3 regions of the Cedecea sp. NFIX57 genome follow, and region 3 is predicted to be linked to each of the others. Evidence: predicted binding sites of a transcription regulator. Region 3 holds the regulator's gene; each other region holds the start of a gene.

What was found. Region 3 encodes Fur, which represses iron uptake genes when iron is present. Its sites were predicted from a motif close to ATAATAATGAGAACNACTATCAA; they were not measured.
Region 1: B9Y90_RS04860 (TonB-dependent siderophore receptor) is a predicted target of Fur. The motif match lies at 5,023-5,045, and genes of this name have one in related genera.
Region 2: B9Y90_RS19455 (TonB-dependent siderophore receptor) is a predicted target of Fur. The motif match lies at 4,003-4,025, and genes of this name have one in related genera.

What each region holds. Positions count from the first base shown of each region.
Region 1 is NZ_FXAS01000004.1:201,223-211,408, reverse strand. It holds gene ilvN (acetolactate synthase small subunit) at 12-308, opposite strand; gene ilvB (acetolactate synthase large subunit) at 312-2,000, opposite strand; gene ivbL (ilvB operon leader peptide IvbL) at 2,109-2,207, opposite strand; gene B9Y90_RS04870 (YbdD/YjiX family protein) at 2,333-2,530, opposite strand; gene cstA (pyruvate/proton symporter CstA) at 2,651-4,756, opposite strand; gene B9Y90_RS04860 (TonB-dependent siderophore receptor) at 5,147-7,375, shown strand; gene gdhA (NADP-specific glutamate dehydrogenase) at 7,628-8,971, shown strand; gene B9Y90_RS04850 (GNAT family N-acetyltransferase) at 9,009-9,827, opposite strand; gene yczE (membrane protein YczE) at 9,890-10,186, opposite strand, start outside.
Region 2 is NZ_FXAS01000026.1:26,457-36,642, reverse strand. It holds RNA gene rprA (antisense sRNA RprA) at 736-842, shown strand; gene B9Y90_RS19460 (alpha/beta hydrolase) at 839-1,741, opposite strand; gene B9Y90_RS19455 (TonB-dependent siderophore receptor) at 1,751-3,913, opposite strand; gene B9Y90_RS19450 (alpha/beta hydrolase-fold protein) at 4,065-5,627, shown strand; gene ppsA (phosphoenolpyruvate synthase) at 5,706-8,084, opposite strand; gene ppsR (posphoenolpyruvate synthetase regulatory kinase/phosphorylase PpsR) at 8,412-9,245, shown strand; gene aroH (3-deoxy-7-phosphoheptulonate synthase AroH) at 9,416-10,186, shown strand, end outside.
Region 3 is NZ_FXAS01000010.1:71,779-81,964, reverse strand. It holds gene kdpD (two-component system sensor histidine kinase KdpD) at 1-1,225, shown strand, start outside; gene kdpE (two-component system response regulator KdpE) at 1,222-1,899, shown strand; gene B9Y90_RS10640 (EamA family transporter) at 1,936-2,364, shown strand; gene pgm (phosphoglucomutase (alpha-D-glucose-1,6-bisphosphate-dependent)) at 2,399-4,042, opposite strand; gene seqA (replication initiation negative regulator SeqA) at 4,070-4,618, opposite strand; gene ybfF (esterase) at 4,793-5,560, shown strand; gene ybfE (LexA regulated protein) at 5,702-5,980, shown strand; gene fldA (flavodoxin FldA) at 6,160-6,690, shown strand; gene fur (ferric iron uptake transcriptional regulator) at 6,970-7,416, shown strand; gene chiQ (ChiQ/YbfN family lipoprotein) at 7,510-7,836, opposite strand; gene chiP (chitoporin ChiP) at 7,883-9,289, opposite strand; gene glnS (glutamine--tRNA ligase) at 9,753-10,186, opposite strand, start outside.

The DNA.
Region 1 (10,186 bases), on a different contig from region 3:
CCCTGGTTTATTTACTGCACAAATGCGGTCAGGCGGTTAAAGATGCCTGGGTCATCGGCGTGGCGAATGATCTGCACCACATCCTCCAGCTTATCGACCTGGCTGACCATCTGCTCCAGCCGCTGATCGTCCGCTACCTGCAGCCAGATGCGGCTCTGATCGCCTTCAGGCAAAGGTAAACAAAGGATACCTTCCACGTTAAATGCACGGCGGGCAAACAAGCCGCAGATATGTGACATCACGCCCGGGTGGTTGCGCACCGTGAGTTCCAGAATGACGGTTGATTGTTTAGTGATAGATTGCTGCATAACTTACTCTCCAATCATCTGAGTATTGGCGGCACCCGGCGGTACCATTGGATAGACTTTTTCATCTGCGTCGATACGAACGTGAATCAGGCAAGGCCCTGGGCGAGAAATCGCTTCCTGCAGCGCGGCCTGCGGATCTTCCGCCTGGTTCAGGTCGCAGGTTGCCAGGCCAAAGCCGCGGGCGATAGTCAGGAAATCTGTCATGCCAGGGTAAGTCGCGGCGAAAATATTCTGCTGGTAGAACAGCGTTTGCTGCTGATGTACCAGCCCCAGCGCCTGGTTGTTCATCAGGATGATTTTTACATCCAGATTGTTTTCCGCTGCCGTCGCCATCTCCTGGATATTCATCATCAGGCTGCCGTCGCCGGAGAAGCACAGGACTTTACGGCCTGGTTCGGCCAGCGCCGCACCAACCGCTGCCGGTAAGCCAAAGCCCATGGTGCCCAGGCCGCCGGACGTCAGCCACTGGCGCGGACGGTTGAGCGGATAAGCCTGAGCCACCCACATCTGGTGCTGGCCTACGTCGGTGGTAACAATAGCCTCATCGTCTACGCAGGCCGCAGCGGCTTTGATTAGCCCGTAAGGCATCAGCGGGTTATCCGCCCCCGGCGTGGCAAACGGGAACTCGCGCTGCAACTCGCCTACCGTTTGCAGCCACTCGCTGCGTTGGGCATTTTTGGTTTGCGGAATAAGCTGGCTCAGCACTTCACGCACGTCACCGCGAATCGCCACATTCGCCTGCTTAATTTTGCCCAGCTCGGCGCGATCGATATCAACGTGGATAATTTTGGCATTCGGGCAAAACTCTTCCGTTTTACCAATGGCGCGATCGTCAAAGCGAGCGCCAAGCACGATCAGAAGATCTGCTTCATGCAGGATAAAGTTGGTGCTCCGCGCGCCGTGCATTCCCAGCATTCCCAAAGAAAGTGGGTGCCGGGCGGGGATCGTCCCCAGCGCCATCAGCGTCATGGTTGTCGGCAGCCCGGCACGTTCCGCCAGTTCGCGCGCCTGTTCCGCTGCTCCAGCGCTGATAATGCCGCCGCCCAGATAAAGCACCGGGCGTTTGGCTTCGTTGATCATCGCCGCCGCACGGGCGATGTCCTGGTGGTCAAAAGCAGGGGCAGCGGAAGGCGCAGCTACCTCCGGCAGTTCGGCGATGTCGATTTCAGCGGTCTGAATATCTTTAGGAATATCGATCCAAACCGGTCCAGGGCGGCCGGACTGCGCGATACGGAACGCGTCAGTAATCACCCGTGGCAGCTCGTCAATACTGCGCACCAGGTAGTTATGTTTGGTGATAGGAATCGAAATACCGTAGGTGTCCACTTCCTGGAAAGCATCGGCGCCAATCATTGAAGTCGGTACCTGGCCGGTAATACAAACCAGGGGAATGGAATCGAGCCGCGCGTCGGCAATAGCAGTAACAAGGTTTGTGGCACCCGGCCCGCTGCAGGCGATGCAGACTGCTGGTTTGCCGCTAGTACGCGCCATGCCCTGCGCCATAAATCCCGCGCCCTGCTCGTGGCGAGCCAGTACGTGGCGAATGCGGGGGCTTTGGCTCAAGGCATTATAGAGCGGCAGAACGGTGCCACCGGGAATGCCACTAACCGTTGTAATCCCATGATGTTCCAGCATTTTTACAATCAGCTGGGCGCCTGTGATGCGTTGTGAGGGTGTGTCCGAAATTGCCATGCTCCAGTCCTTCTAATTAGCCGGTTCGCTTCTGGGCAGGCACTTAAAACAAGAAACCCCGCCCGGTTTGCGCCGGCGGGGTTTGGAATCGATGCGTTGATTCAGTCCCTACGGCGCATTGCCGACGACCACCACCACACGCACGACGACCACCGCGGCTGGTAGCGCGGTAACTAGTAGGGTCGAAGTCTGCAGGGAATGAGTCATGGGTTTCCTGAATCAAGGTTAAAAGTCGATATTGATAAAATCATACTCGCCGGTTTCGCACAACAGGATTTTTTCTGTCCGCTAAAAAACGAGCTAAATGTCACATTTTTGTTAAATGCAAAGTTTTAGCAGCAGCGTCCGCCGCCTTTACCGCTGTAGCGTGCATCCTGCCGCTCGCGGAAAAATTCTTCATAGGTCATTGGCGTCTGCTCAGGATGCGTCTGGCGCATGTGCTGTACGTAATTGTCGTAATCCGGTACGCCAATCATCAGCTTCGCGGCCTGGCCAAGGTATTTTCCGGCTTTCGACAGAGTGTCGAACATGGTGCCTCCAGTGGGTTGCCCCTCACCCCGGCCCTCTCCCCAAAGGGGAGAGGGGGGAAATAAAAAAGCTCGACTTATCCCCTTTCCATTCCAGGGAGAGGGCCACGGTGAGGATAAAAATCAGTGCACGCTCTTCGCCTGCGCCACAATCGCCTGATAATTCTCAGGCATCGGCTCATACGGCGTTTCGCTCGACGTCGGGTGCTCAGACTTCAGCGCCTTAAGCGCAGTTTTCAGCGAGAACCAGCCAAGCACCACAACTACCACCATAAAGAAGATCGTCAGCCCCGCATCCAGGCGGTTGTTAAACACCAGCTGACTGAGCTGCGACTGCGTGTACTGCGCCGGAATATTACCGCTGTCGATCATCGCCTGGAACTTATTGGCAATGGCGAGGAAGCCCACTTTTGCATCCGAGCTGAACGCTTTCTGCCAGCCAGCGGTTAAGGTACACACCAGCAGCCAGGCGGTCGGCATCAGCGCCACCCAGGCATAGCGCTGCTTCTTCATTTTGAACAACACCACGGCACACAGCATCAGCGCCATACCCGCCAGCATCTGGTTGGCGATACCGAACAGCGGCCACAGCGTGTTAATGCCGCCGAGCGGATCGACCACGCCCTGGTGCAGGAAGTAACCCCAGGCGAGTACACAAAGCCCGGTGGCAAGCAGGTTGGCCGGCAGTGAGTCCGTCCGTTTCAGCCCCGGAGAGATCACGCCCAGCAGGTCCTGCAGCATAAAGCGCGCCGCACGAGTCCCGGCATCCACCGCCGTCAGAATAAACAGCGCTTCAAACAGGATGGCAAAGTGGTACCAGAACGAGACGTCCATCAACCCGCCGAGCGCGCCATGCAGAATATACGCCATGCCAACGGCCAGCGTTGGTGCCCCACCGGCGCGGGAGATGATGCTCTGTTCGCCCACTTCGTTGGCGATGTTGGTCAGCGTTTCCGGGGTGATATGGAAGCCCCAGCCGCTCACCACTTGCGCGGCAGAAGCCACAACATCCGCCGTACCAGCAGGCGCCAATACCGCCATTGGGCTGTTCATCGCAAAGTAGACGCCTGGGTCGATAACGCAGGCCGCCACCAGCGCCATGATCGCCACGAAGGACTCCATCAACATGCCGCCATAGCCAATGAAACAGGCCTGATTTTCGTTCGCCAGCATTTTCGGCGTGGTGCCGGAAGCAATCAGCGCGTGGAAGCCGGAAACGGCCCCGCAGGCGATGGTAATAAACAGGAACGGGAACAGATCGCCGCTCCAGACCGGGCCGGTACCATCGATGAATTTTGTTAATGATGGCATTTGCAGCGTCGGGCGCATGATCAAAATGCCGATCGCCAGCCCGATGATGGTACCGATTTTCAGGAATGTGGAGAGATAATCACGCGGGGCCAGCAGCAGCCAGACCGGCAGCACCGAGGCCACAAAACCGTACCCTACCAGCATCCAGGTGAGCTGCACGCCCGTAAAGTCAAAGTACGGCGCCCAGGTTGGGCTCTCCGCCACCCAACCGCCGGAAATAATAGCAAACACCAGCATCACCAGGCCAATCACCGACACTTCACCGATACGCCCCGGGCGCAAATAGCGAATATAAACGCCCATAAACAGCGCCAGCGGGATGGTAAAGGCCACGGTGTAAGTCCCCCACGGGCTGTGGGTTAGCGCCTTCACCACGATCATTGCCAGCACGGCGAGGATAATCACCATAATCATAAAACAAGCGACCAGCGCGATAACTCCCGCTGTATTGCCCATTTCTTCTTTAACTAACTCCCCCAGCGAACGCCCGTTGCGACGCGTGGAGACAAACAACACCATAAAGTCCTGCACGGCACCCGCCAGCACCACGCCAGCCAGCAACCAAATCATCCCCGGCAGGTAACCCATTTGTGCGGCAAGCACCGGCCCCACCAGCGGGCCAGCCCCGGCTATAGCGGCAAAATGGTGGCCGAACAGCACTTTTTTATCCGTTGGGACGTAGTCAAGACCGTCATTGTTTCGCACGGCCGGCGTCATGCGCGTGGCATCCACCGTCAGCACGCGTTTAGCGATAAACAAACCGTAGTAACGATAGGCAATCAGGTAGATACAAACTGAGGCAATAACAATCCACAGCGCATTTATCTGTTCACCGCGATTCAGTGCGATATAGCCGAGGGCGAATGCGCCTATCAAAGCAAGCACGACCCAGACGAGGTGTTTCCCAAATCTATCCATCAATTTTGTCCGTTTTCTAAGTGGATACCGAGAGTTGTTACATTTTGTATCTAGCCTGGAATAGCGGTTCTCACAATCGGAAGGGGGCAAAACGCGGGGCATTTACCTCAGTTTGTTAATGAGATCACCTAAATATGTTTCGCAACCGTAAAGTCGGCAGGTCAATTGTGGAGTATCAGGTTGGTGAATGGTTAACTCGGAGATTGATAACGATGGATGATTAATTAGCGGAATTAATTGGTTTTAAATGTCAATCGAGAAAGATATTGATAATTGTTTTCATTTGCAATAGCGTGTTTCCGCACTTTCAACTCCAGGCACTTTTGCCGCGTCCTTCCTCGTTTGGGAAAGGAGCTTCAGGGACGCAGGCGGTGACACTCAGGATAAATAATGAATAATACATTATCGTACTCCCTCGCCACACTGGTGAGTCTGGGCCTCTACGGCACCGCTTTTTCAGCGGCAGCAGCAGAGGCAACCCCCGCTGAAAACGAAGATACGCTAGTCGTCACCGCAGCCCAGCAAACGCTGCAGGCGCCCGGCGTGTCGGTGATTACTTCCGACGAACTAAAGAAGCACCCGGTCGCGCGAGATGTCTCAGAGATCATTCGCACCATGCCGGGGGTTAACCTGACCGGCAACTCCACCAGCGGGCAGCGCGGCAACGGTCGCCAGATCGACATTCGCGGCATGGGGCCAGAAAACACGCTGATTCTGGTTGATGGGAAACCGGTTACCAGCCGTAATTCAGTGCGACTGGGCTGGCGCGGCGAGCGTGATACCCGCGGCGATGCCTCCTGGGTTCCACCGGAAATGATCGAACGCATTGAGGTCCTGCGTGGCCCGGCAGCGGCCCGCTACGGCAACGGGGCTGCAGGCGGCGTGGTGAATATCATCACCAAACGCAGCAGCAACGAGTTCCACGGCAGCTGGAATACCTATTTCAATGCCCCGGAGCATAAAGATGAAGGCGCAACGAAGCGCACCAACTTCAGCCTGACCGGACCGCTCGGTGACGACGTGAGTTTCCGCCTCTACGGCAACCTGGATAAAACGCAGGCGGACGCCTGGGACATCAACCAGGGGCACCAGTCGCTGCGCACCGGCTCTTACGCTAACACGCTGCCTGCGGGCCGCGAAGGCGTTATCCATAAAGACCTGAACGGGATGATTCGCTGGGAATTCGCCCCGATGCAAGCCCTGGAGTTTGAAACCGGCTACAGCCGCCAGGGCAACCTTTACTCAGGTGATACACAAAATACAAATACCAGCCAGCTGGTGAAGGATAACTACGGCAAAGAGACCAACCGCCTCTACCGCCAGACCTATGCCGTCACCTGGACCGGCGGCTGGGACAACGGCGTCACCACCAACACCTATGCACAATACGAACACACCCGTAACTCGCGCATAAATGAAGGCCTGGCTGGCGGCACGGAGGGGATTTTCTCCAACAACCAGTTCTCAGATATCGATCTCAGCGATGTCATGCTGCACAGCGAAGCAAGCATTCCGTTTACCCTGTTGGTGAATCAAAACCTCACAGTCGGTAGCGAATGGAATCAGCAGCGCATGAAAGACGGTACGTCCAACACCCAGTCGTTAAGTGAAGGCGGGCCGATTCCGGGGCTCTCATCCACCAGCCGAAGCCCTTATTCCAAAGCGGAGATCTTCTCTCTGTTTGCCGAAAACAATATGGAGCTAACCAGCAGCACCATGCTGACGCCGGGGCTGCGCTTCGATCATCACTCCATCGTGGGGGATAACTGGAGCCCGTCGCTGAATCTGAGCCAGGAGTTGGTGGAAGACTTGACGCTGAAACTCGGTATTGCCCGGGCTTATAAAGCGCCAAGTCTGTATCAGACCAACCCGAACTACATTCTTTACAGCCGCGGTCAGGGCTGTGCGGCCAGCGCCGGGGCGTGTTACCTGATGGGGAATGAGGATCTAAAAGCCGAAACCAGCGTCAACAAAGAAATTGGCCTGGAGTTCAAGCGCGACGGCTATCAGGCCGGGATTACCTGGTTCCGGAACGACTATCGCAACAAAATTGAATCCGGCTATTCGCCTATTGCCTCTAACAGCAAGAAAACCGACATCTACCAGTGGGGCAACGTGCCTAAAGCGGTGGTGGAAGGTCTTGAAGGCACGATTAATCTGCCGCTGACGGAGACCGTAAGCTGGAATAACAACCTGACTTACATGTTGCAAAGCAAAAACAAGGAAACGGGCGATCGCCTGTCGATCATCCCTGAATACACGCTTAACTCCACGCTGAGCTGGCAGGTTCGCCCGGACATTTCGCTGCAAAGCACCCTGACGTGGTACGGCAAACAGGCACCGAAGAAGTACAACTATAAGGGAGATCCTGTCACCGGCAGCGATACCAACGAGGTCAGCCCTTATAGCATCCTTGGCATGAGCGCGACCTGGGATGCGACCAAAAACGTCAGCTTCACCGCCGGGATCGACAACCTGCTGGATAAGCGCCACTGGCGCGCGGGTAACGCCCAGACCACCGGGAATGACACCACTAAGTCCTACATGTACGGCGCTGGCGCGGAGACTTACAACGAGCCTGGCCGCACGTACTATATGAGCGTCAACACGCACTTCTAAGCTCGGTTTGGGAGGCTAATAAGCCTCCCAAATTGATCGTCAACCGCCGAAAAACAGAGAACACAATTTATTGTCTGTTATTAGACCGAAATTTAGATTTTTTTAGGGTTAATAGCCCGACTAAACGCTTCTCTTCTTTATTGCCTTCCCGGTGAAAAAATCGCTTGATGCCCGTTCATAAGAAAATGTTATAGTCGAAAAATAACCCAAAAAAAGACCGACAACACAATCTTCAACAAGGAGTTACCTCTGATGGCTCAAACATTCTCTCTCGAAGACTTTTTAACCTCAGTACAGTCCCGAGATCCGCACCAGGTAGAATTCGCTCAGGCGGTTCGCGAAGTGATGAGCACCCTGTGGCCGTTTCTGGAAAACAATCCGCAATACCGCCAGCAGGCGCTGCTCGAACGTCTGGTCGAGCCGGAGCGTGTGATTCAGTTCCGCGTCGCTTGGGTGGATGATAACAATCAGGTGCAGGTGAACCGGGCCTGGCGCGTGCAGTTCAACTCAGCCATTGGCCCATTCAAAGGTGGAATGCGCTTCCACCCTTCCGTTAATCTGTCGATCCTCAAATTCCTCGGCTTTGAGCAGACCTTTAAAAACGCCCTCACCACGCTGCCAATGGGCGGCGGCAAAGGCGGCAGCGACTTTAATCCAAAGGGCAAAAGCGAAGGCGAAATCATGCGTTTTTGCCAGGCGCTGATGCTGGAGCTTTATCGCCATCTAGGCCCGGACACCGACGTCCCGGCGGGTGATATCGGTGTTGGCGGTCGCGAAGTCGGCTACATGGCGGGGATGATGAAAAAACTCTCCAACAACACTGCCTGCGTGTTTACCGGCAAAGGGCTGTCGTTCGGCGGCAGTCTGATCCGCCCGGAAGCGACCGGCTACGGCCTGATCTACTTCACCGATGCCATGCTGCAGCGCCACGGACTGGGCTTTGAAGGCATGCGCGTGGCGGTTTCCGGCTCCGGCAACGTCGCTCAGTATGCGATTGAAAAAGCCATGTCGCTCGGCGCTCGCGTGGTCACGGCGTCTGACTCCAACGGCACAGTGGTAGATGAAGCAGGCTTTAACGCAGAGAAACTGGCCCGCCTGTGCGAAATCAAAGCCAGCCGCGATGGCCGCGTCGCCGATTATGCCCGTGAATTTGGCCTGACTTATCTGGAAGGCCAGCAGCCGTGGAGCGTACCTGTCGATATCGCTCTGCCTTGTGCAACACAGAACGAACTGGACATCGATGCTGCTCAAACGCTTATTAACAACGGCGTGAAGGCAGTCGCCGAAGGGGCAAATATGCCAACCACAATTGCTGCGACGGATCTGTTTGTGGAGGCTGGCGTGCTGTTTGCACCAGGCAAAGCAGCAAACGCAGGCGGCGTGGCAACATCCGGGCTGGAAATGGCGCAGAATGCGGCCCGTCTGGGCTGGAAGGCCGAAAAAGTGGATATTCGCCTGCACCACATCATGCTTGATATTCACCAGGCCTGTGTGGATTACGGCGGTGAAGGAAAACAAACCCAGTACGTTCGCGGCGCAAACATCGCCGGGTTTGTAAAAGTTGCGGACGCGATGCTGGCTCAGGGCGTGCTGTAACTTGCAGGGTGAGGGTATTCGCCCTCACCTTCTCTGTCTACAAGGTATGCTTCATCTCGTACTGTCGGATCTTATCCAGGGTAAAGCCGCTGCTTAAAAATAACGGCGCAACGGTTTCGGGCAGGCTGGGAATAGTCACTAACCCAGGGAAACGATGCTGCAGCAACGTCAGCAGTTTTTTCGCCTTCCCCGAACGTCGCGCATGCGGCTCAACAAACAGCCCTCTGAGCTTCGGTATCTCACCGGGAACGACCATCGCGTAAGCCACTTCATCCAGTACAAAAGCCTTACCGGGCAGCTTATACAGCGTTTCAGCCGCGCAAAGCCACGGCAGCGGTCCATCGTTAGCGGCTATCATTCTACGGGTCATTTGCAGTGGATCGATTTCCAGCAGCTCGCCGTCAACTTCACCTTCAGGCACGCCGGAGGACTGAAAGCCCACCAGCGTTTGCTTGGGTACAAAACCCATTCGCTCATAGAGCGCCAGCCCGCCTTCGTTGCCTAAAATCACTTCCAGATAAAATTGCTTATCCCCACGTGCGCGCGCGGCATCAATGAGCTGCTGAATGAAGATCTTGCCTAATCCCTGCCCTCGCAGTTCCGGGCGAATCGCAAACGCGGCCAGGCGGCAGGTTTGCCCGCGTCGGGTAATCAGCGCCATCGCTTTGGGTTCCCCACGGTAAAGCCATATAGGGCTGTCGCCTGGGAAAAAATCTTCAGAGACAAAACGCCAGCCGAAGGTTTCGCCTTCCAGACGAAAAGGCACCACGTACTGTTCAAAACAGTGGGTTAATATCTCTGCCAGCTGAAAGCTGTTCCAGTTTAGAGCTGGTTTACTCACAATCTCGTGCCGCATGCTCTCTCCCGTTTTAAGCGAATATTATTCTCCGGAAGAGACTGTTTAGCACAGTTACGGGGTCAGGATGTAGCTTCCGGTGCAGCGGTCGCTGTGTTATTCAACGGCTTAACGCGGAACCATGGCAGGCAAAGCTGAATTAGAGGCCCGATAGCTAACGCATAAAGCACGGTCCCCACGCCAAAACTGCCGCCCATCAACCAGCCGGAGATCAGTACGGTCACTTCGATGGCGGTACGCACGCTGCGCACCGACCAGCCTGTTCTGGCATGGATCCCGGTCATCAGGCCATCTCGAGGCCCGGCACCAAAGCCTGCGCCGATATACATCCCCGTCGCCAGGGCGTTAACCACCAAAGC
Region 2 (10,186 bases), on a different contig from region 3:
GCATTACGCCATGCCCCCTGACAACCCCCGACGCCCGGCGAGCTCATCGCCGCTGAAGCGGTAAACCCACCGGCTATCACCCAAACATTCGGGGTCGTTCGCGATTCGTTCCCGACGATCGCTCTCTTTCGCTGTTCCCGACAGCTCAACCCCGCCTGAGTTGGGTCATAACCGGGGGCGCTGAGAGCCGGGAACAAGGGCGTGGCTGTAGGACTTGAAGCAACTATGACTTTCAGAATGGCTGTGGGCTAAAAGCGAGGCACGGTTCCGGCTTAAATCGCCTCCGTTTTCTCTCCGACTGGCCAGGGGCCGGCCGTCGGGAACGGCCGGAGGTTGAGAGCGTCGGGAACGCATCTCAGCCGACCCAGGACTGGGAGATAAAACGGAGGTCTGCCGCTTCAGCGGTCGATTTATTTCGCCGGGAGTCCGGGGGCTCGGGGGAGTGACGGTGACTCCCCCGAGCCGTTCACCCTCTCTGTGATGGCATATAAATTCGTACTTGAGGTGAACGGAGCCTAATCCAGCTAGCATAATGTGACCATGCGATAACTCGCGCCTAAAGCAGTGACTTAACGCAAATGGTTAATAAGTCTAATCAATAACGCCTTTTTCCCTCGCTATTCCAGCCATTGAAGCCCCCACTCCGGGCTATGCTGTCTCAAGTTATTTACCTTCTGTTAACGATTGAGACGAATCTGAGTGACGCCACTTAGCGAGATGCCTACTATTTAACTCACGGTTATGAATCAACACGTTGATTTATAAACATCGAAATCCCCTGAGTGAAACAACGAATTGCTGTGTGTAGTCTTTGCCCATCTTGAAGATGGGCTTTTTTTTATTCTGATTTCGCAAAGTGATTGATAAGCGCCCCATGTAGAACCAGCGGCGCAACGGTCAGGTGGCTCTGCCCTTCTACCAGCGTAAAATCAACCCGAGTCGGGGCCTTAGCTATCAAGGCATTAGCCATTTCACGATTGCCATCCACCATCGCTCTCTGCCCACGATGTTTTAATAGCGCGGCACGCTTCTCTTCCGACAGCCTGGCCTCCTGCGGCTGCAGTGACTGTTCATAACTTCCCACAGAGAGCGATAGCTGAGCATTTCCCTCATCAGGCCGCCAGTTTTTTGCCATTCGCAGCAGATAGCGGTCGTTCCACCACACCGAAGGGCTTGAGGCGTAATAATGCTGGAAAGCGCCCGGCGAGGTCATAAACAGCCAGGTAGTGAAAAGTCCACCATAGGAATGACCAAACAGAGCCTGCCGCTGCAGATTAATTTTCCATTTCTTTTCGACCCAGGGCCGAAGCTCAGCGTCAATAAACTGCCAGAACTTCTGCGCTTCACCGGGTGTACCTGGCGGATAAGTGCCTCCCGCCGGATTAGGCTCCAGCACGACTTTATCCACCGCAGGGCGATAATCGCGCTCCCGACGGCTGTTTCCCGGGTAGTCAATCGCCACCACGACGCCCGGTGTTAACGGGCAACGTTCGCAGGTCAGGCGCTGCATCAGCGACACCGCACCGGGGAAGACGGACTCGCCGTCCAGAAGATAAATCACCGGCCAGCCCTCTGACGGGGCTTCGCCTTCAGGCCAGGAAACCATAATTTTATATTCACCGTTTTCCGGCGAATGCAGACTGTGTACCAGCGTATTCGCCAGCGTGTAGGGCTTATCTTCGATGACCGTTGCCCCCGAGGGGGCAGCAAGTGCGATAAGCGCCATAAGCAGATAGCGCAAAAGTTCTCCTTACCAGCGATAGCTGACGGTGGCGGTTAAGGTGCGGCCAATGCCGTAGAAACAGGCCGAATCCGATGCACAGGATGCCACGTATTTTGTGTCCGCAAGGTTGTTGACGTTGAATTGCAAGGCTGCCCCTTTCAAATCAGGGCTAACTTCACCTAACTCGTAACGCAGCATGGCGTCATAGAGATCCACGGCCGCCACTTTAAAGGTATTTTTCGCATCGCCATAGCTGGTGCCGATGTAGCGAACCCCGACACCTGCCGTCAGGTTTTTCAGCATACCTTCAGGAACAGTGTAACTGCCCCACGCCGACGCCATATGCGTTGGAACACGAGCGGGGGTTTTTCCTTCGGTACCCGCCACCGTGGTGCTCACGGTTTCCGTATCCGTCCAGGTGTAAGACCCTATCAGGTTGAGGCTGTTAAACAGCGTGGAATGCACCTCCGCCTCCAGCCCTTTAGAACGGATCTCACCGGCGTTTTCGAACCAGCCCAGCGCGCTGTTATAGGTTCCAACGTTTGTCTGGCGAAGATCGAACAGCGCCAGTGTCATGAAGGTCTCTTTCAGCGGCTGATACTTCAGGCCCACTTCGGTCTGCTTGCCCAGGCTTGGGTCGAACGGCGCAGCGCCTGGCGCGCGGTTGGTCTGCAGATTTGGTTCAAATGAGGTGCTGTAGCTGATATACGGCGACAGGCCGAAATCAAAGGCGTAAAGCAGCCCGGTGCGCCAGGTGAATTTACTGTCATTCTGCTGCGTCGTTTTGCTTTTTAACCTGTCCGTCGTGCGCACTTCGGCCCAGTCGTAACGCCCGGAAAGCAGCAGTTGCCAGTTATTCCAGCTGAGCTGATCCTGCAGGTAGACGCCCGTCTGGTCGAGATTCTGCTGGTCGTCGTTCACCGCGCTGAAGGTACTTTCGTCCACATTGAGGCCATACACCGGGTTCGGCCAGTACAGATCGTATTTCGCTCCGGTGCCCCGGCTGAGCTGCTGCCGGTCATGGTTAGACTTGTAATCCAGGCCGCCTAACAGCGTATGCCCCAACGCGCCGGTATCAAACTGCGCCTCAAGCTGGTTATCGATGCCAAACTCATCGGTATCACGCGTTTCTCGCTGCGCACGGCGCGAAAGTAACGTGTCGCTCTTCGAGGTGGAGTACACGAGGTAACGGTACTTTTGTTTGATGCTGGCGTAACGGGCATTCTGGCGGAAGGTGAAGATATCGTTGAAGCTGTGCTCGAACTCATAGCCCACCATCGTTTGCTCACGCCACGACTGGTCGTAACTGGGATCGCTGACGTTAAAGTCCAGCGGGATATACCCCGCCGCGGTTTCCGTCACCAGGCCTGCGGCAGGCAAGAAGTTCCGATAGCCCGCCTTCGGATCTTTCAGGTAGCTGGTCAGCAAAGTAAAGCGAGTTTGATCGTTGGGATACCAGGTCAACGCTGGCGCAATCGCGATGCGCTGTTCTTTGTAATCGGCAACCTGACTGTGCTGCGTGCGGGCAATCCCGTTTAAGCGATAAAGTACCCGATTATCGTCGCTTAGCGAGCCGCCAAAATCAAAAGCCCCCTCGGCCAGATGCTGGTTGCCTGAGCGGAACTGCAATTCATGTATCGCTTCCCTTGTCGGGCGCTTGCTGGTCATGCTGATAAGCCCGCCGGGGTTTACCTGGCCGAACAGCACGGACGCCGGGCCGCGCACCAGCTCCACTCGCTCAAGCAACCACGGGTCAAACGTCCCGGTCTGGGAAGACGCCGTCGCCCCATAGCTCAGTCCGTCGAGATACTTCGGTACATAGCTGAAGCCCCGCACAAACACCTCATCGTTGCGGTTCGAACTGCCCCGATACTCCGTCAGCACCCCGGCCGAGTAGCGTAAAGCCTGTGACACGGAGGTGACATCCTGCGCGTTCATTTGGTCGCGGGTAATCACCGAAACCGACTGCGGCGTTTTGAGCAAATCAGCCGCAGTTTTCGTGGCGGACAGCGTTTTGGTGGCCACCATCCCCTTAAGCGGCGCGGAAGGATCCTCACTAACCGAGCCGGTGACCACCAGAGTTTCCTCGCTGACCTGCCGCTCCTGCGCCTGAACGCCGTTTCCCATCCCCAGGGCACTGAATCCCATCAGCCAAAGGCCGTGGGTTACCTTATTATTTTTAAAGTGCATGACCGTAACATCCCATGTGATTAGGTGAATTAAGTTCGCCTTTCTCTCCTGTTACGTTTTGTCGTAAAACGCAACGACTCGCAATGTTATTGAAAATCAATCTCATTTGCATTAGCGTGTATGCACTTTTTTATCAGGAATGATAAGCACGATGAGAGCCGCGTGGAGCGCATTAATGTTGGGACTTTGTTCAGCGTCGGCGGTGGCCGCGACCTGTACTTTTACCGGCAGCCAGGGTGAGCAGGATGGGAAGTTCGACGCCAGCGGCGAAATCTGCTTTGGGCTTCCGGCACTGGGTGAAAACTACGCCAATGTCCGGTTGAGCGGCGTAACCGACGCCAGCCTGGTGGACAGCAAAGGCAGGCTCTGGCGCTCCCTGGTGGAAAACGGGCCGGTGGATGGCAAGCATAATCCGCTTTTTGCCCTGCCCGTCGGCCAGCCTTCTACGCTGGTGCTTCGCGGTGAACCCGGAAGGCGCTGGCTGTTCCGCTGGCAGATTCGTGAAACCGTCCCGCTCAAGCGTAACGACGAACAATCCCCGGAAAGTCCGGCGCTACTGGCGCTTGAGCAAGCGTTAAGCCACGGCGCAAGCACCGAAGCCTTCTGGCAGGAAAGACGTGAACAGGGGACGCCACTGATCGAGCCCATCGATGCCACTCGCAAACGCGTGACGTTCCTGTGGCGAGGCGCACAGGGCAACGTGTTTGTGCTCGGTTCACCGGCCGGTGACCATGACCCAATGTTCCGCCTCGGCCACTCCGACGTTTGGTACCGCAGCTATGTGGTACCGGCGGATACGCTTATGCAGTACAAACTTGCCCCCGACGTTCCCCTTGTGGAAGGCACCGCGCGCGACCAGCGTCGGGCGATTCTGGTGTCGGCCCAGACCGACCCGCTCAACCCGCAATTCAGCCCCGCAGGCAAAGGCGACCGCTGGAGTCGTTTCTCACTTTTGGACCTGACCACCCACCGCTATTTTACCCCGCAGGCCACCACCGAGCCGATTCGGCAAGGCTCCCTGGTTCGCTATCAGGTAGAAAGCAAAAAGCTGGCAAACCGTCGGGAAGTCACCGTCTACCGGCCACGCGGCGGGCAGCCCGCCCGCTGGACGCTGATGCTGTTCGATGGCCGCATGTACCAGGACCGTTATCACCTCGCCAATGTGCTGGATGGCCTGATAGCCCGTCATGCCCTGCCGCCGGTAAACGCCGTGTTTATCGACAGCCTCGACGGTGAGCGACGGGAAAAAGAGCTGCCGCCCAATCCCGATTTCGCCGATTTTATGGCCGAAGAGCTGGTGCCGTGGCTGCGCCGACAGGGCATCACCACTCCGGCACAAAAAACCATCGTGGCAGGCTCCAGCTACGGCGGCCTGGCTTCGGCCTGGGTGGCGCTGCGCCATCCAGAAGCGTTTGGCAACGTGCTGAGTTTGTCCGGCTCTTACTGGTGGGCACCCGAGGGCGAAGCGCCCGGATGGTTAACCCGGCAGTATCAGGCGTCACCGCGCCTGCCAGTGCGTTTTTGGCTGCAGGCGGGGCGCTTTGAAAGCAAAGGCGCAGACGGCGGCATTTACCGCAATACGCAACAGCTTGAAGCTGTGCTGCGTGAAAAGGGCTATGAGGTGAGTTTTAATCCCTGGTCGAGCGGGCATGATTACGCCGCCTGGTGCGAGGCCATTATTACCGGCATGAAGGATTTGATTAGGCGGGGATAAGTGTCGGCCCGGTGCCCGCATAAAGCAGGCAGGCACCGGCCCGGCTCCCTTCTCTTTGTTGAAGAGAAGGGTTAAACGTTACTTGTTCAGTTCGGCAAGGCTTAGCCAGGTTTGCACCACGGTGTCCGGGTTCAGGGACAGGCTGTCAATCCCCTCTTCCATCAGCCAGGCGGCAAAGTCTTCGTGATCGGACGGCCCCTGGCCGCAGATCCCGACGTATTTGCCCTGCTTCTTCGCCGCTTTGATTGCCATCGACAGCAGCGCTTTCACCGCGTCGTTGCGCTCGTCAAACAGTTCAGACACCACGCCAGAGTCGCGATCCAGCCCCAGCGCAAGCTGCGTCATGTCGTTCGAGCCGATGGAGAAGCCGTCAAAGTATTGCAGGAATTCATCCGCCAGCAGGGCGTTGGACGGGATCTCACACATCATGATGATCTTCAGCCCGTTCTCACCGCGCTTCAGGCCCTGACGCTCCAGCTCCTCAACCACTGCTTTGGCCTGGGCAACGGTACGCACAAACGGCACCATCACTTCGACGTTGGTCAGGCCCATTTCGTTACGTACGCGCTTCATGGCCGCGCATTCCAGCGCGAAGCAATCGCGGAAGCTGTCCGCCACGTAGCGACCTGCCCCACGGAAGCCCAGCATTGGGTTCTCTTCTTCCGGCTCATAACGCTCGCCGCCCACCAGGTTGGCGTATTCGTTAGATTTGAAGTCAGACAGGCGTACGATCACGCGCTTCGGCCAGAACGCCGCGCCCAGGGTCGCGATCCCTTCAGTCAGGCGGCCCACGTAGAACTCAACCGGGTCGTCATAGCCTTTCATCATCGTGCGGATTTCCGCCTGCAGCGCGGGCTCCTGCTGGTCGAACTCCAGCAGCGCACGCGGGTGCACGCCAATCATGCGGTTAATGATAAATTCCAGACGCGCCAGGCCAACGCCTTCGTTCGGCAGGCAGGCGAAGTCAAACGCACGATCCGGGTTGCCGACGTTCATCATAATTTTCAGCGGCAGATCCGGCATGGTATCAACCGTAGAGCTTTTCACGGTGAAGTCGAGGAGCTCCGCGTAAACGTAGCCGGTGTCGCCCTCGGCACAGGAAACGGTCACGTTCTGACCATCTTTCATGCGCTCGGTGGCATCGCCGCAGCCTACAACGGCTGGAATACCAAGCTCACGCGCGATAATTGCCGCGTGGCAGGTACGTCCGCCACGGTTGGTGACGATCGCCGCCGCTTTTTTCATGATCGGTTCCCAGTCCGGGTCGGTCATGTCGGTGACCAGCACGTCGCCCGGCTGGATGCGGTTCATTTCGCTGATGTCGTGGATCACTTTTACCGGGCCAGCGCCGATGCGGTGCCCAATCGCGCGGCCTTCCGCCACGATCTGCCCCTGCGCATGCAGCTGGTAGCGTTCCATTACCTGGCCCTGAGAACGCACTGTTTCCGGGCGAGCCTGAACGATGAACAGCTTGCCGGTGTGGCCGTCTTTGGCCCACTCGATGTCCATCGGGCGGCCATAATGCTTTTCGATTTGTACAGCTTGTTTAGCCAGTTCCTGAATCTCTTCCTGAGTAATACAGAAACGGTCACGGTCAGCTTCCGGCACGTCTTCAATTCGTACCTGCTTGCCGTGTTCCTGAGTTGGGGCATAAACCATGCGGATCTTTTTCGAGCCCATGGTACGGCGAACGATGGCCGGATTGCCTGCCTCAAGCGTTGGCTTATGGACGTAGAATTCATCCGGGTTTACGGCGCCCTGCACCACCATTTCACCCAGGCCCCACGCGGCGGTGATAAACACCACCTGGTCGAAACCGGACTCGGTATCAATGGAGAACATGACCCCGGAAGAAGCAAGGTCGGAGCGCACCATGCGCTGAACACCAGCCGAGAGCGCCACGCCACGATGGTCGTAGCCCTGATGCACACGGTAGGAAATTGCACGGTCGTTAAACAGCGAGGCGAAAACGTGTTTCACCGCCACCAGCACGGCATCATAGCCCTGCACATTGAGGAAGGTTTCTTGTTGCCCGGCAAAGGAAGCGTCCGGCATATCTTCCGCAGTGGCAGAAGAACGCACCGCAAAAGAGGCTTCGGCATCATCGGAGGAAAGCGTTTGGTAGGCTTCACGAATGGCATGCTCCAGCTCAGGCTGGAAAGGCGTGTCAATAATCCACTGGCGAATCTGCGCCCCGGCTTTCGCCAGCTCGCTCACATCGTCAATATCGGTTTTATCCAGCAGCTCGTAGATACGCTGGTTCACGCCGCTCTGGTCGAGAAACAGGTTAAACGCCTCGGCGGTGGTCGCAAAACCGTTCGGGACGGAAACGCCCATACCCGAAAGATTGGTAATCATTTCACCCAGGGAGGCATTTTTGCCTCCGACCCTGTCTACATCATTCATGCCGAGTTGGTTATACCAAAGCACCAGCGGTGACGAGCCGTTATTGGACATCGAAACAATCCTTTTTTAAATGAATGGGTACAAGAAACACCAGACTTCGTATTTAGCTTTGCATATTCTTAGGGGGGAATGAAACCAGTGAATCGTTCAAGCAAAATAAAATATGACATTTTCGGATAGATCCGCTCATTTCATAAACCATTGATTATCATATAATCCTCACAATGATAATGGGTATAGTATTGATTTGAATATATTTCCGATGGTTTATTAAATTTAAAAACGCTATTTCACTTTTTAAATTAAGATTAGCGCTACTCGGAATCCCTTGTTTTACTTTATGCTTTAGGGAAACCGGTTCCCCGTTCAGGAATAAAAATGGATAATTTAGTCGATCGTCAGGTATTTTGTATTTCCGATGGCACTGCCATTACCGCTGAAGTACTCGGTCACGCGGTGATGTCACAATTCCCGGTATCTATCAACAGTATTACGTTGCCGTTTGTTGAAAATGAAAGTCGCGCCAAAGCGGTAAAAGAGCAGATTGACGCTATTTATCAGCAAACCGGAGTGCGTCCGCTGGTGTTTTATTCCATCGTGCTGCCCAATATCCGCGACATCATTATGCAGAGCGAAGGCTTCTGTCAGGATATCGTGCAAACGCTGGTAGCCCCGCTGCAGCAGGAGCTAAAACTCGATCCGACTCCAGTGGCCCACAGAACGCATGGCCTTAACCCAGGCAACCTGACGAAATACGACGCCCGTATTGCCGCCATTGATTACACGCTGGCGCACGACGACGGGATTTCGATGCGCAATCTCGATCAGGCGCAGGTCATTTTGCTGGGCGTGTCACGCTGTGGCAAAACCCCGACCAGCCTCTACCTCGCGATGCAGTTTGGCATTCGCGCCGCGAACTACCCTTTTATTGCCGATGATATGGACAACATTCAGCTTCCTGCGGTGCTTAAACCGCTGCAGCACAAGCTTTTTGGCCTGACCATCAACCCTGAGCGCCTGTCCGCCATTCGAGAGGAACGCCGTGAAAACAGCCGCTATGCCTCTCTCCGCCAGTGCCGTCTGGAAGTCGCCGAAGTGGAAGCCCTGTTCCGTAAAAACCAGATTCGCTACCTCAACAGTACCAACTACTCTGTTGAAGAGATGGCGACCAAAATTCTCGACATTATGGGACTGAATCGCCGCATGTACTAAGAAACTAGTACAAAAGATCAAGCGTGTATGCTAGGGTGTACAGACTGCGGTGGGGCAATCCTTTCGCCAAAGCAGGCCTGATGTTGAAATCGGTCAGCTTTGGTTTATTGTGATCCCCATCACTTCCCGGTAAATCTGCCGCAGAGAAGACAAAATTTCTGAGACACCCAATGAACAAAACAGATGAATTGCGAACCGCGCGCATCGACAGCCTGGTGACACCGGCTGAGTTAACCGAGCGCTTCCCGGTTTCCGCTGAGGTTGCCCAGCACGTTACCGCTGCCCGCCGCCGGATAGAAAAGATCCTGACCGGCGAAGACAAACGCCTGCTGGTGATCGTCGGCCCTTGCTCGATCCACGATCTTGACGCCGCGATGGACTATGCTCGCCGCCTCAAAACGCTGCGTGAAAAACATCAGGATCGCCTTGAGATCGTGATGCGCACCTATTTCGAAAAACCGCGCACCGTGGTTGGCTGGAAAGGGTTAATTTCCGATCCTGATCTGAACGGCAGCTACCGCATTAACTATGGCCTCGAACAGGCCCGCCGCCTGCTGCTGCAGGTCAACGAACTGGGTGTCCCTACCGCGACAGAATTCCTGGATATGGTGACCGGGCAGTATATCGCCGACCTGATTAGCTGGGGCGCGATTGGCGCACGCACGACCGAAAGCCAGATCCACCGCGAAATGGCGTCCGCACTCTCCTGCCCGGTCGGCTTTAAAAATGGCACCGATGGCAATACCCGCATAGCAGTGGACGCCATTCGCGCCGCGCGTGCCAGCCACATGTTCCTCTCCCCAGATAAACAAGGGCAGATGACGATTTACCAGACCAGCGGTAACCCTTACGGCCATATCATTATGCGCGGGGGCAAGCAGCCGAATTACCACGCGGAAGACATTGCTGCCGCCTGCGACACGCTGAGCGCGTTTGACTTG
Region 3 (10,186 bases):
GCTGGTGATCGGTAATCTGACCGCCGGAGTTCGTTATCAGGCGCGCATCGCCCGCTACCGGGAACAGCGCACTCGTCATCTGTATGAGATGTCCAAAGCGTTGGCCGATGACCGCACGCCGCAGGACGTTGCCGCCACCAGCGTGCAGTTTATTAATAACACCTTCCAGGCCCGTAGCCTGCTGCTGCTCCCGGACGATCACGGGAAACTCAGCCGTATCGCGGCCGAAGGGGAACCCGCTCAGTGGGACGAAGCAATTGCCCGCTGGAGCTTTGATAAAGGCCAGCCCGCCGGTGCCGGAACAGATACGCTGCCGGGCGTGCCTTACCGCATCCTGCCGCTCAGTACCACGGAAAGAACCCTGGGCCTGCTGGTCGTTGAGCCGGAGAACCTGCGCCAGCTGATGATCCCTGAACAGCAGCGCCTGCTGGAAACCTTTACCCTGCTGGTGGCCACTGCGCTCGACAGGCTGCTGCTCACCGCCAGCGAAGAACAGGCCCGGCTTTCCAGCGAGCGAGAGCAAATCCGAAACTCGCTGCTGGCCGCGCTTTCGCACGACCTGCGCACGCCGCTGACCGTGCTGTTCGGCCAGGCGGAAATCCTCACGCTGGATCTCGCCAGCGAAGGGTCAAAACATGCCCCGCAGGCCAACGAAATTCGTCAGCACGTGCTGAACACCACCCGGCTGGTGAATAATCTGCTGGATATGGCCCGTATTCAGTCCGGTGGTTTTAACCTTCGCAAAGAGTGGCTGACGCTGGAGGAAGTCGTCGGCAGCGCGCTGAAGATGCTTGAACCGGGTCTCGGCGGCCGCCATATCGCCCTTAATTTGCCTGACCCGCTGATGCTGATTGAAGTCGACGGCCCACTGTTCGAACGCGTGCTGATCAACCTGCTGGAGAATGCGGTGAAATATGCCGGTTATAAAGCCAACATCGGTATAAAATCGACCTCGACGGCAGACAAGCTTGACCTGGAAGTTTGGGACAGCGGCCCTGGCGTTCCGGCTGGTAAAGAGCTGCTGATTTTTGATAAATTTGCCCGTGGTAACAAAGAGTCAGCGATTCCTGGCGTTGGGCTGGGGCTGGCTATCTGCCGGGCGATTGTTGAAGTTCACGGCGGCACAATTTATGCGCTTAACCGCCCGGAAGGCGGTGCCAGCTTCCACGTTGTGCTACCTTTATCGCCTCCCCCCGAACTCCCTGAAATGATTGAGGTGCTGTGACAACGGTTCTGATAATTGAGGATGAAAAAGAGATCCGCCGCTTTCTGCGCACCGCGCTGGAAGATGAATCGTTACGCGTGTTTGATGCCGAAACCCTGCAGCGTGGCCTGATTGAAGCCGCTACACGCAAGCCGGATCTGGTGATTCTGGATCTCGGCCTGCCGGACGGCGACGGCATCGATTTTATTCGTGACTTCCGCCAGTGGAGCCAGACGCCGGTCATCGTCCTGTCGGCCCGGAGTGACGAGCAGGCGAAGATTGCCGCCCTGGATGCTGGCGCAGATGATTTTCTCAGCAAGCCGTTTGGCATCGGTGAACTGCAGGCCAGGCTTCGCGTCGCCCTGCGCCGCCACGCCAGCACCGTTCAGCCCGATCCGGTTTATCAGTTTTCGGAAATTCGGGTCGACCTCGCTTCGCGTCGCATTACCCGCGGCGAAGAGGAAATTCACCTCACCCCGATTGAGTTTCGCCTGCTGGCCACCCTGCTGAATAACCACGGCAAAGTCCTGACCCAGCGCCAGTTGCTTAACCAGGTTTGGGGCCCGAATGCCGTGGAGCACAGCCACTATCTGCGGATTTATATGGGCCACCTGCGCCAGAAGCTGGAAAGCGATCCTGCCCGTCCTCGCCACCTGCTCACCGAAACCGGGATCGGCTACCGTTTTATGCTCTGAAAGAGTAACCTCTTGTCGGTTCAAGAGGAGTCTTTTATGAGCGCATGGTTAGTCTACGCCCTGTTGTCTGCCGCTACGGCAGCGCTGGTCGCTATTTTTGGTAAGGTTGGTTTGCAGCATCTGGATGCCAATACCGCCACGGCCGTTCGCGCCGTGGTCATGGCGTTATTTTTAGTTGGGGTGGTCGTCGTTCAGGGAAAACTGAATCTTGTAAGTACGGTGTTTGCCGATAAAAAAGCGCTGCTGTTTATTTTATTAAGCGGCGTGGCCGGGGCGCTGTCCTGGCTGTTCTATTTTATGGCGATCAAAAGCGGCGAAGTGTCGAAGGTCGCCCCTATCGATAAGCTGAGCGTGGTGTTCGCGGTGATTCTGGCGGTGATTCTGTTTGGTGAGAAAGTGTCGCTGATTGCCGGGATAGGCGTGGCGCTTATCACCTGCGGCGCACTGATGGTGGCTTTGGGTTAAAAGAGAAAGGCTCCCGAAGGAGCCTTTTTACCTATTACTTCGCGCTTTTCAGCACTTCGCTGACAATCTCTACCGCTTCTTTCTCAATCTGCTCGCGGTGCTCTGCGCCCAGGAAGCTTTCACAGTAAATTTTGTAGGCGTCTTCTGTGCCGGACGGACGAGCGGCAAACCAGCCGTTCTTCGTCATCACCTTCAGGCCGCCAATAGAAGCGCCGTTGCCCGGTGCTGCCGTCAGACGCGCGGTGATCGGGTCACCTGCCAGTGTGTCTGCGCTCACCATTTCAGGCGAGAGCTTGGACAGCGCGGCTTTCTGTGCGGAAGTGGCTGGGGCCTGAATACGGTTGTAGCTCGGTGCGCCAAAGCGCGCGGCTAACTCGTCGTAATGCTGCTGCGGGTTTTTGCCCGTAACGGCGGTGATTTCTGCCGCCAGCAGGCACATGATGATACCGTCTTTGTCGGTCGACCACGGAGTGCCGTTGAAGCGCAGGAACGATGCCCCGGCGCTCTCCTCACCACCGAAGCCGAAGCTGCCGTCGAACAGACCGTCAACAAACCACTTAAAGCCCACCGGGACTTCCACCAGCTTGCGGCCCAAATCTTCCACCACGCGGTCAATCATCGCGGAGGAAACCAGGGTTTTACCCACGGCCACATCTTTGCCCCACTGCGGGCGGTGCTGGAACAGATAGTTGATAGCCACGGCCAGGTAATGGTTCGGATTCATCAGGCCAGCCGGCGTGACGATGCCATGGCGGTCGTAATCCGGGTCGTTGGCAAACGCCAGATCGAATTTGTCGCGCAGCGCCAGCAGGCCCGCCATCGCGCATTCGGAGGAGCAGTCCATACGGATTGCGCCGTCTTTATCCAGGTGCATAAAGCGGAAGGTCTGGTCGACCTGATCGTTCACGATGGTCAGATCAAGGTTGTAGTGCTTCGCAATACGGTGCCAGTATTCAATCCCGGAACCGCCGAGGGGATCAACGCCCAGCTTCAGGCCCGCTTTTTGAATAGCGGCCATATCGACGATATCCACCAGCCCTTCGATGAACGGCTGAACCAGATCCTGCGCCTGAACGTGACCGCTTTCCCAGGCTTTATCCAGTGAGATACGCTTCACGCCTTTCAGGCCGTCGGCCAGCAGCGCGTTAGCGCGATCTTCAACAACTTTGGTAACGTTGGTATCAGCCGGGCCACCGTTTGGCGGGTTGTACTTGATGCCGCCGTCGTCCGGTGGGTTGTGGGATGGCGTGATCACAATCCCGTCCGCCTGAGCGCCGCCCTTTTGGTTATGCACCAGGATGGCATTAGAAATCGCAGGCGTCGGCGTGTAGCCATTATCCTGCTGCACAATGACATCCACGCCGTTGGCGGCCAGCACTTCCAGCACGGAGATAAACGCAGGTTCGGACAGCGCATGGGTATCTTTGCCCACATAGCACGGACCGGTGATCCCATTCTTCGCGCGTTCTTCAGCGATAGCTTGCGCAATCGCCAGAATATGAGGTTCGTTAAAGCTATGACGTGCGGCACTACCACGGTGGCCGGAGGTCCCGAATTTCACCGCGTGTTCGCTGTTCCCCACCACTGGCTTAAGCACGTAATACTGCGCCGTAAGCTGGGCTACGTTAATCAAGTCGCTCTGTTGTGCAGGTTGGCCCGCACGATCGTGGTTAGCCATTGGCTCTTCCTTACTGACGCCAGGTTTTTAAATAGTGCCGCAAACCTTTTCAATCAGCTCCGCAGGGAACTGCATTGACTGCATGATGTGTTCGATCATGCTGCATTTACGACCAGTATTCGTATTGGTAATCACCCAGTATGGGGTGCCCGGAACATGTTTCGGCTTGGTTTGATTGCCGTTTGCCAGCAACGTTTGCTCATCGCCAGCAAAATAGACGCGGGTGCGGCCGTGCAGTGATTCAGTGGCTTCGCCGAAGGTTTTTGCATCCAGCTGATACAGCGTGGACAGCACCATCATAAAGCGGTTTACGGCTTTATTCTGGGCAGCATACTCGTCGGAAAGCAGCAGCTCACGAACGGCACGCACGCGGTTACGAGCGGTATTCGCAGGTTTTTCTTCAACAACGGGAGCCGCAGCGCGCTCAGGCGCGGCTGGCGTAGAAGTGGCTGCTGGTGTTTGCCCGGCGGTAAATTTAAGCATACGCCGTAAAATGTCTGACGCGCTCTCGCCGATGTGTTTAGTCTGGCTGGCAATATAGCGGTAAAGCTCGTCATCAACTTCGATTGTTTTCATCTTAATCCAGTGCGATATCTTTTCTGAATACAAGTCGTTGGGATTATAGGGTCAAATCCCAACAGCGAACAGGAGAGGCAGCTCAAAGTCAGAGTAAACTGAATATTTGCCGCACGCCCGCGGGAATGCCAACATGATACCCTAACCAAACGAACCAAAATAAAGAACTTTGCCATGAAATTAAATGCTCGCCTGCAAACTGCGCAACAATCGAATAGCAATTCCCCTATTGTACTGATCCACGGCCTGTTCGGCAGCCTGGATAACCTCGGCGTTCTGGCTCGGGATCTGGGTAAAGATCACGCGGTGCTGCAGATCGATCTGCGCAATCATGGACTGTCACCGCGCAGCGATGACATGAGCTATGCCGCAATGGCCGGGGACGTTCTGGATACCCTGGACGAATACGGCATCGAAAAAGCCACGTTTATTGGTCATTCCATGGGCGGCAAAGTGGTGATGGCCCTTACCGCAATCGCACCTCAGCGTATTGATAAGCTAGTGATGATCGATATTGCGCCGGTTAACTATCAGGTTCGCCGTCATGACGAAATTTTCGCGGCTATTCGCGCGGTCAGCGAAGCGTGCGTAAAAACTCGCCAGCAGGCGGCGCAAATCATGCGCGACCACGTTACTGAGGAAGGCGTTATTCAGTTTCTGCTGAAATCCTTTGCTGACGGCGAGTGGAAGTTCAACGTGCCCGTGCTTTGGCAGCAATATGAAAATATCGTTGGCTGGCAGCCTGTCCCGGCCTGGCCACATCCAGCGTTGTTTATCCGCGGCGGGAATTCTCCGTATGTTGATGAAAGCCACCGCGAGGCGCTGTTAAGTCAGTTCCCACAGGCCCGCGCTCACGTCATCGCTGGAGCAGGTCATTGGGTTCATGCGGAAAAACCGGACGCCGTTTTGCGGGCGATTCACCGATTTATCGACGCTGAGTAGAAAAACTGATTAAAAACAGACCGACCGGGCAGCAGAAGTCGCTAACGCGTTGGCGGGAATGGCGCGCTGATGTATGATGGCGCGCTTAATTGCACCGGCACCCTGCCCCTGCAGCCAGAATTTCCTGTCAGTATTCTAATCATGGCAAAAGAACAAACGGACCGTACTACATTAGATCTGTTCGCGGACGAGCGTCGCCCCGGGCGGCCGAAAACCAATCCGCTCTCGCGTGATGAGCAATTGCGTATCAATAAGCGCAATCAGCTGAAGCGCGATAAAGTGCGTGGTTTGAAGCGGGTTGAGCTAAAACTGAACAATGATGCGGTCGATGCCCTCAACCAGCTGGCTGACGCCCGCAACATCAGCCGCAGCGAACTGATCGAAGAGATGCTGCTCGAGCAGCTTAAAAATCTCGGGTAACGCCTTCAGCCGCCCTGCGGGTTATCTGAAATCTCAAAAGGGTGAGCTAAACCATGTTGCAGACTGTGCACCCGGGTGTGATAGCTGTTTCCGCTGCCGGAGCTGTTCTGCTATGATTGCCCTATACGTGGGCATTTGACGGCCAGCATACTATTAAGTTTCAAGAGGTTATTTTACTCATGGCAATCGTAGGCATTTTTTTCGGCAGCGACACTGGTAACACCGAAAATATCGCGAAAATGATTCAAAAACAGCTCGGTAAAGACGTTGCTGAGGTGCATGACATTGCTAAAAGCAGCAAAGAAGATCTCGAAGGTTTCGACATTCTGTTGCTCGGCATCCCGACCTGGTACTACGGTGAAGCCCAGTGCGACTGGGATGATTTCTTCCCTACTCTTGAAGAAGTCGATTTCAACGGCAAACTGGTGGCGCTGTTCGGCTGCGGCGACCAGGAAGATTACGCAGAATACTTCTGTGATGCACTGGGCACCATCCGCGACATTATCGAACCGCGCGGCGCGGCGATTGTGGGCCACTGGCCAACCGCCGGTTACCACTTTGAAGCCTCCAAGGGCCTGGCGGATGACGACAACTTTGTCGGCCTGGCCATTGACGAAGACCGTCAGCCAGAACTGACCGCAGAACGCGTTGAGAAGTGGGTTAAGCAAGTTTCTGAAGAACTGAATCTGGCCGATATCATTAACGCCTGATTTCTCTGGCGCAAATACAGCATTTGCGCCATTTTGATAGCTTGTAGCAATGAAAATAATTGCTACAAGTTTGTAACTTTCTCGTACATCCCTGTACAATGTCTTCCTGACAGCTTGGCTGATAATTACTGTAAATGGCGACGCCGCCACGATTTTTCAGCCTTATTTTGCACCATACTTGCGGTTCCCATTTAGAAGTAGCAGTTCTATAATGAGACGCATTACTCTTAACGCTCACTGCAGTTTGAGCGAATCGTTAAGCAACAGGACAATTTCCGCATGACTGACAACAATACCGCATTAAAGAAGGCCGGCTTGAAAGTCACGCTTCCGCGATTAAAAATCCTCGAAGTGCTGCAAGAGCCGGTAAATCATCACGTCAGCGCGGAAGACTTATATAAACGTCTGATCGACATGGGCGAAGAAATTGGCCTGGCGACGGTCTACCGCGTACTGAACCAGTTTGATGATGCCGGGATCGTGACCCGCCACAACTTTGAAGGCGGCAAGTCCGTTTTCGAGCTGACCCAGCAGCATCACCACGATCACCTGATCTGCCTCGACTGCGGAAAAGTCATCGAGTTCAGCGACGATTCTATCGAATCTCGCCAGCGTGAAATTGCCGCGCGCCACGGTATTCGCCTGACTAACCACAGTTTGTATCTGTACGGACACTGTGCCGAAGGCGACTGCCGTGAAGACGACACGGCCCACGATCCGAAATAAGTAATCCGCATTAACAAACGCTGCTTCGGTGGCGTTTAAAAGCAAAAACCGGCAGGTTTCCCTTGCCGGTTTTTTTATTGACTGAAAGGATTATCAGCTGTTATTGGCGCGAATCTCCTGCCAAATCTTATCGCAGCGCACCTTCGCGGCTTCATCATTGCCGCTCTTTCTTGCCTGGATGCATTTCTGATAATCCAACACGTTCACAGTCTCTTTTTCAACAAACGCTTTATGCTGTTTTTCCTGACGCAGTACGTTCAGCACGCTCTGGCAGGCTTCAATTTTATCCGGATTGCCCTCCGCCGTGTTGATACAGGCGCTATAGGCCTGCTTCAGGCGTGAATCTTCCGGAGGTGCCGGAGGCTGAACGCAGGCAGACAGCGTGAAAACAGCCGCAGTGACCAGTAGAATCTTTTTCATGTGCGGTTCCTTATAAAAAACGGGCGCTTACGCGCCCGGTTTCACATCAGAAGATGGTGAACGGAGCAATCACGATGAACTTCACGTCACGCTCATCCTGGAACATGTTGCCGTAACCACCGCCCCAGCTTGGGATGTCGGAGTGGTTGTCGTACTGTGTGAAGTGCAGTTTGAACAGCGTGCCTTTCGCACGGCCTTCCTGCACGGTATACATTGCATCGAGGCTGTAAGAAGACTCTTTGATCTTGTTGGAAGCGAGATCCTGGCGGTTACCGGAAGCATCAAGCGCCCAGGTGGATGGTTTTGCATCCCATGCATAAACGTAAGAAGCACCGACTGCCCAACCCGGCAGATTCCAGTTGCTCAGGTCATACATTGCGCCGAAGAACACGGCTTTTTCACCGTTGGCGTTGAAGTCAGAGCGGTTATCCCACCACACATCCAGACGACCGTTGGAAGAAGCGTAGGTTGGCGTCATACGCTGCAGGAAGTAACCCTGCTGCCCTTCTGCCTTCACCATGGTCCCTTCGAGACGAAGGTCAACCTGGCCAATTTTATAACCAAAGGTCAACGCCTGGAGCCATGCGGTGCCATCGTAGATATCGTTGATAGTGTTGTTCGCGGCTTTATCACGGGTGCCGTAGAACTGGTAGCTGGTGCTCAGCGGGCTACCTGCAACGTCAAATTTGTAGCTGGCTTTAGCGAAGTACTGATCAACAAAGCCCTGCGCCTGGCCAAATGCGGCTTCGAGAATCAGGTCGTTTTTGAAGTCATACTTCGCGCCGATGGAGTGCAGGTAATCAACTTTGGTTTTTTTGTCGTTCTGGTAGAACTTGTCGGTTTCAAGGTGCCACGGCGCCTTGTACTCGTTGGTCCACATATAGGAGAAGCTCAGCGCACCGGCATCACCGTAGTCAAATGCGGCCCCTGCTTCAGCACCCTGATAAGTACCAGGCATGAAGCTCCAGTGTGGTGCTAGCAGCGTTTGGCCGGTTGGCTGAATGTAACCTGCACGTGCCCATACCGGGCCGTATTTGAATTTAGCAGCCGCTTTATAAAGGCTAATGCCGCCTTTATCACCGGAGTAGTCTTCGTCGTAGGTTTTATTTTTAGAGGAGAATGCGATTTCGTTCGGGTGGCCACTGGCGCTGTCTTCGGCCATTTCAATGGCGGTGAAGGCGGCAATATCGAAACCAAACATATCGGCCGCATAGCCGGACTGGAAGTCGAGGTTGGCGTTCCAGGTTGAGTGCGACAGGTTAGTTTTGTACTTACCGTCGGACACATCTTTACGGTCACGCTCACGCTGCCAGTAATAGATGCCGCCGGTCAGCGTGGAGTCATCAACAAAACCCGCAGCACTAACCTGCGGAGCCACTACAAAGCCAGAAAGAGCGGTAACGCTTGCAATAGCAAGAGCAAGCGCACTACGTTTGCCACTAAACGTACGCATAGTTAAATTCCTCTTTGACGTAAAAATCATCGTCTGACGTGAAAAGCGCCATTGACGAAAAAAGTAAAATTGCCTGACGGCTAAAAGCGGTTTTTGCTTAACACACCCGCATTACTGCTGCTCATAGACTATTTTTCGCGACGCGAATTATCAATGACTTTGTATCAGAGATTTCCTGGAGTATGACAGAGAGCACATAATCTATGTGCATTTGTAACAAAATTGCGCAGCAGATGATTAACCCTGATTACGATTTATTTTAAGAATAAAATCTCTTTGAGAGCGCTTTCATTATAAGCATCAGGAGATTACGGGGAAGAGATGACATTGTGTAAGGAGATTCCCCCAAAAATGGAAATGAGAATTAATTCGCACCGCGAATGTGCGTAAAAGGTTAACAAAAGGTAAGCAGAAAGAAAAAACGCCGCATTGCGCGGCGCTTTCATCAGGCTGTTAGTGGCAATTACTCACCGATTTTAGCCCAGGTATCACGCAGGCCAACGGTGCGGTTAAACACCAGTTTTTCTGCGGTCGCATAGCGGCTGTCGAGGCAGAAGTAACCTTCACGCTCGAACTGATATGCCTTACTTTTTTCCGCGTTCTGCAGGCTAGGCTCAACGAAGCCCTGACGAATAACCAGGGAATCCGCGTTAATGGTAGACAGGAAGTCTTCCGCAGCCCCTGGATTCGCGACGCTAAACAAGCGATCGTACAGGCGAATCTCCACCGGCAGCGCGTGTGCTGCGCTGACCCAGTGAATCACACCCTTAACCTTGCGGCCGTCAGCCGGATCCTTGCTCAGGGTTTCCGGATCATAGGTGCAATACAGTTCGGTGATATTACCTTCAGCGTCTTTTTCTACACGCTCGGCTTTGATCACATAGGCATTACGCAAGC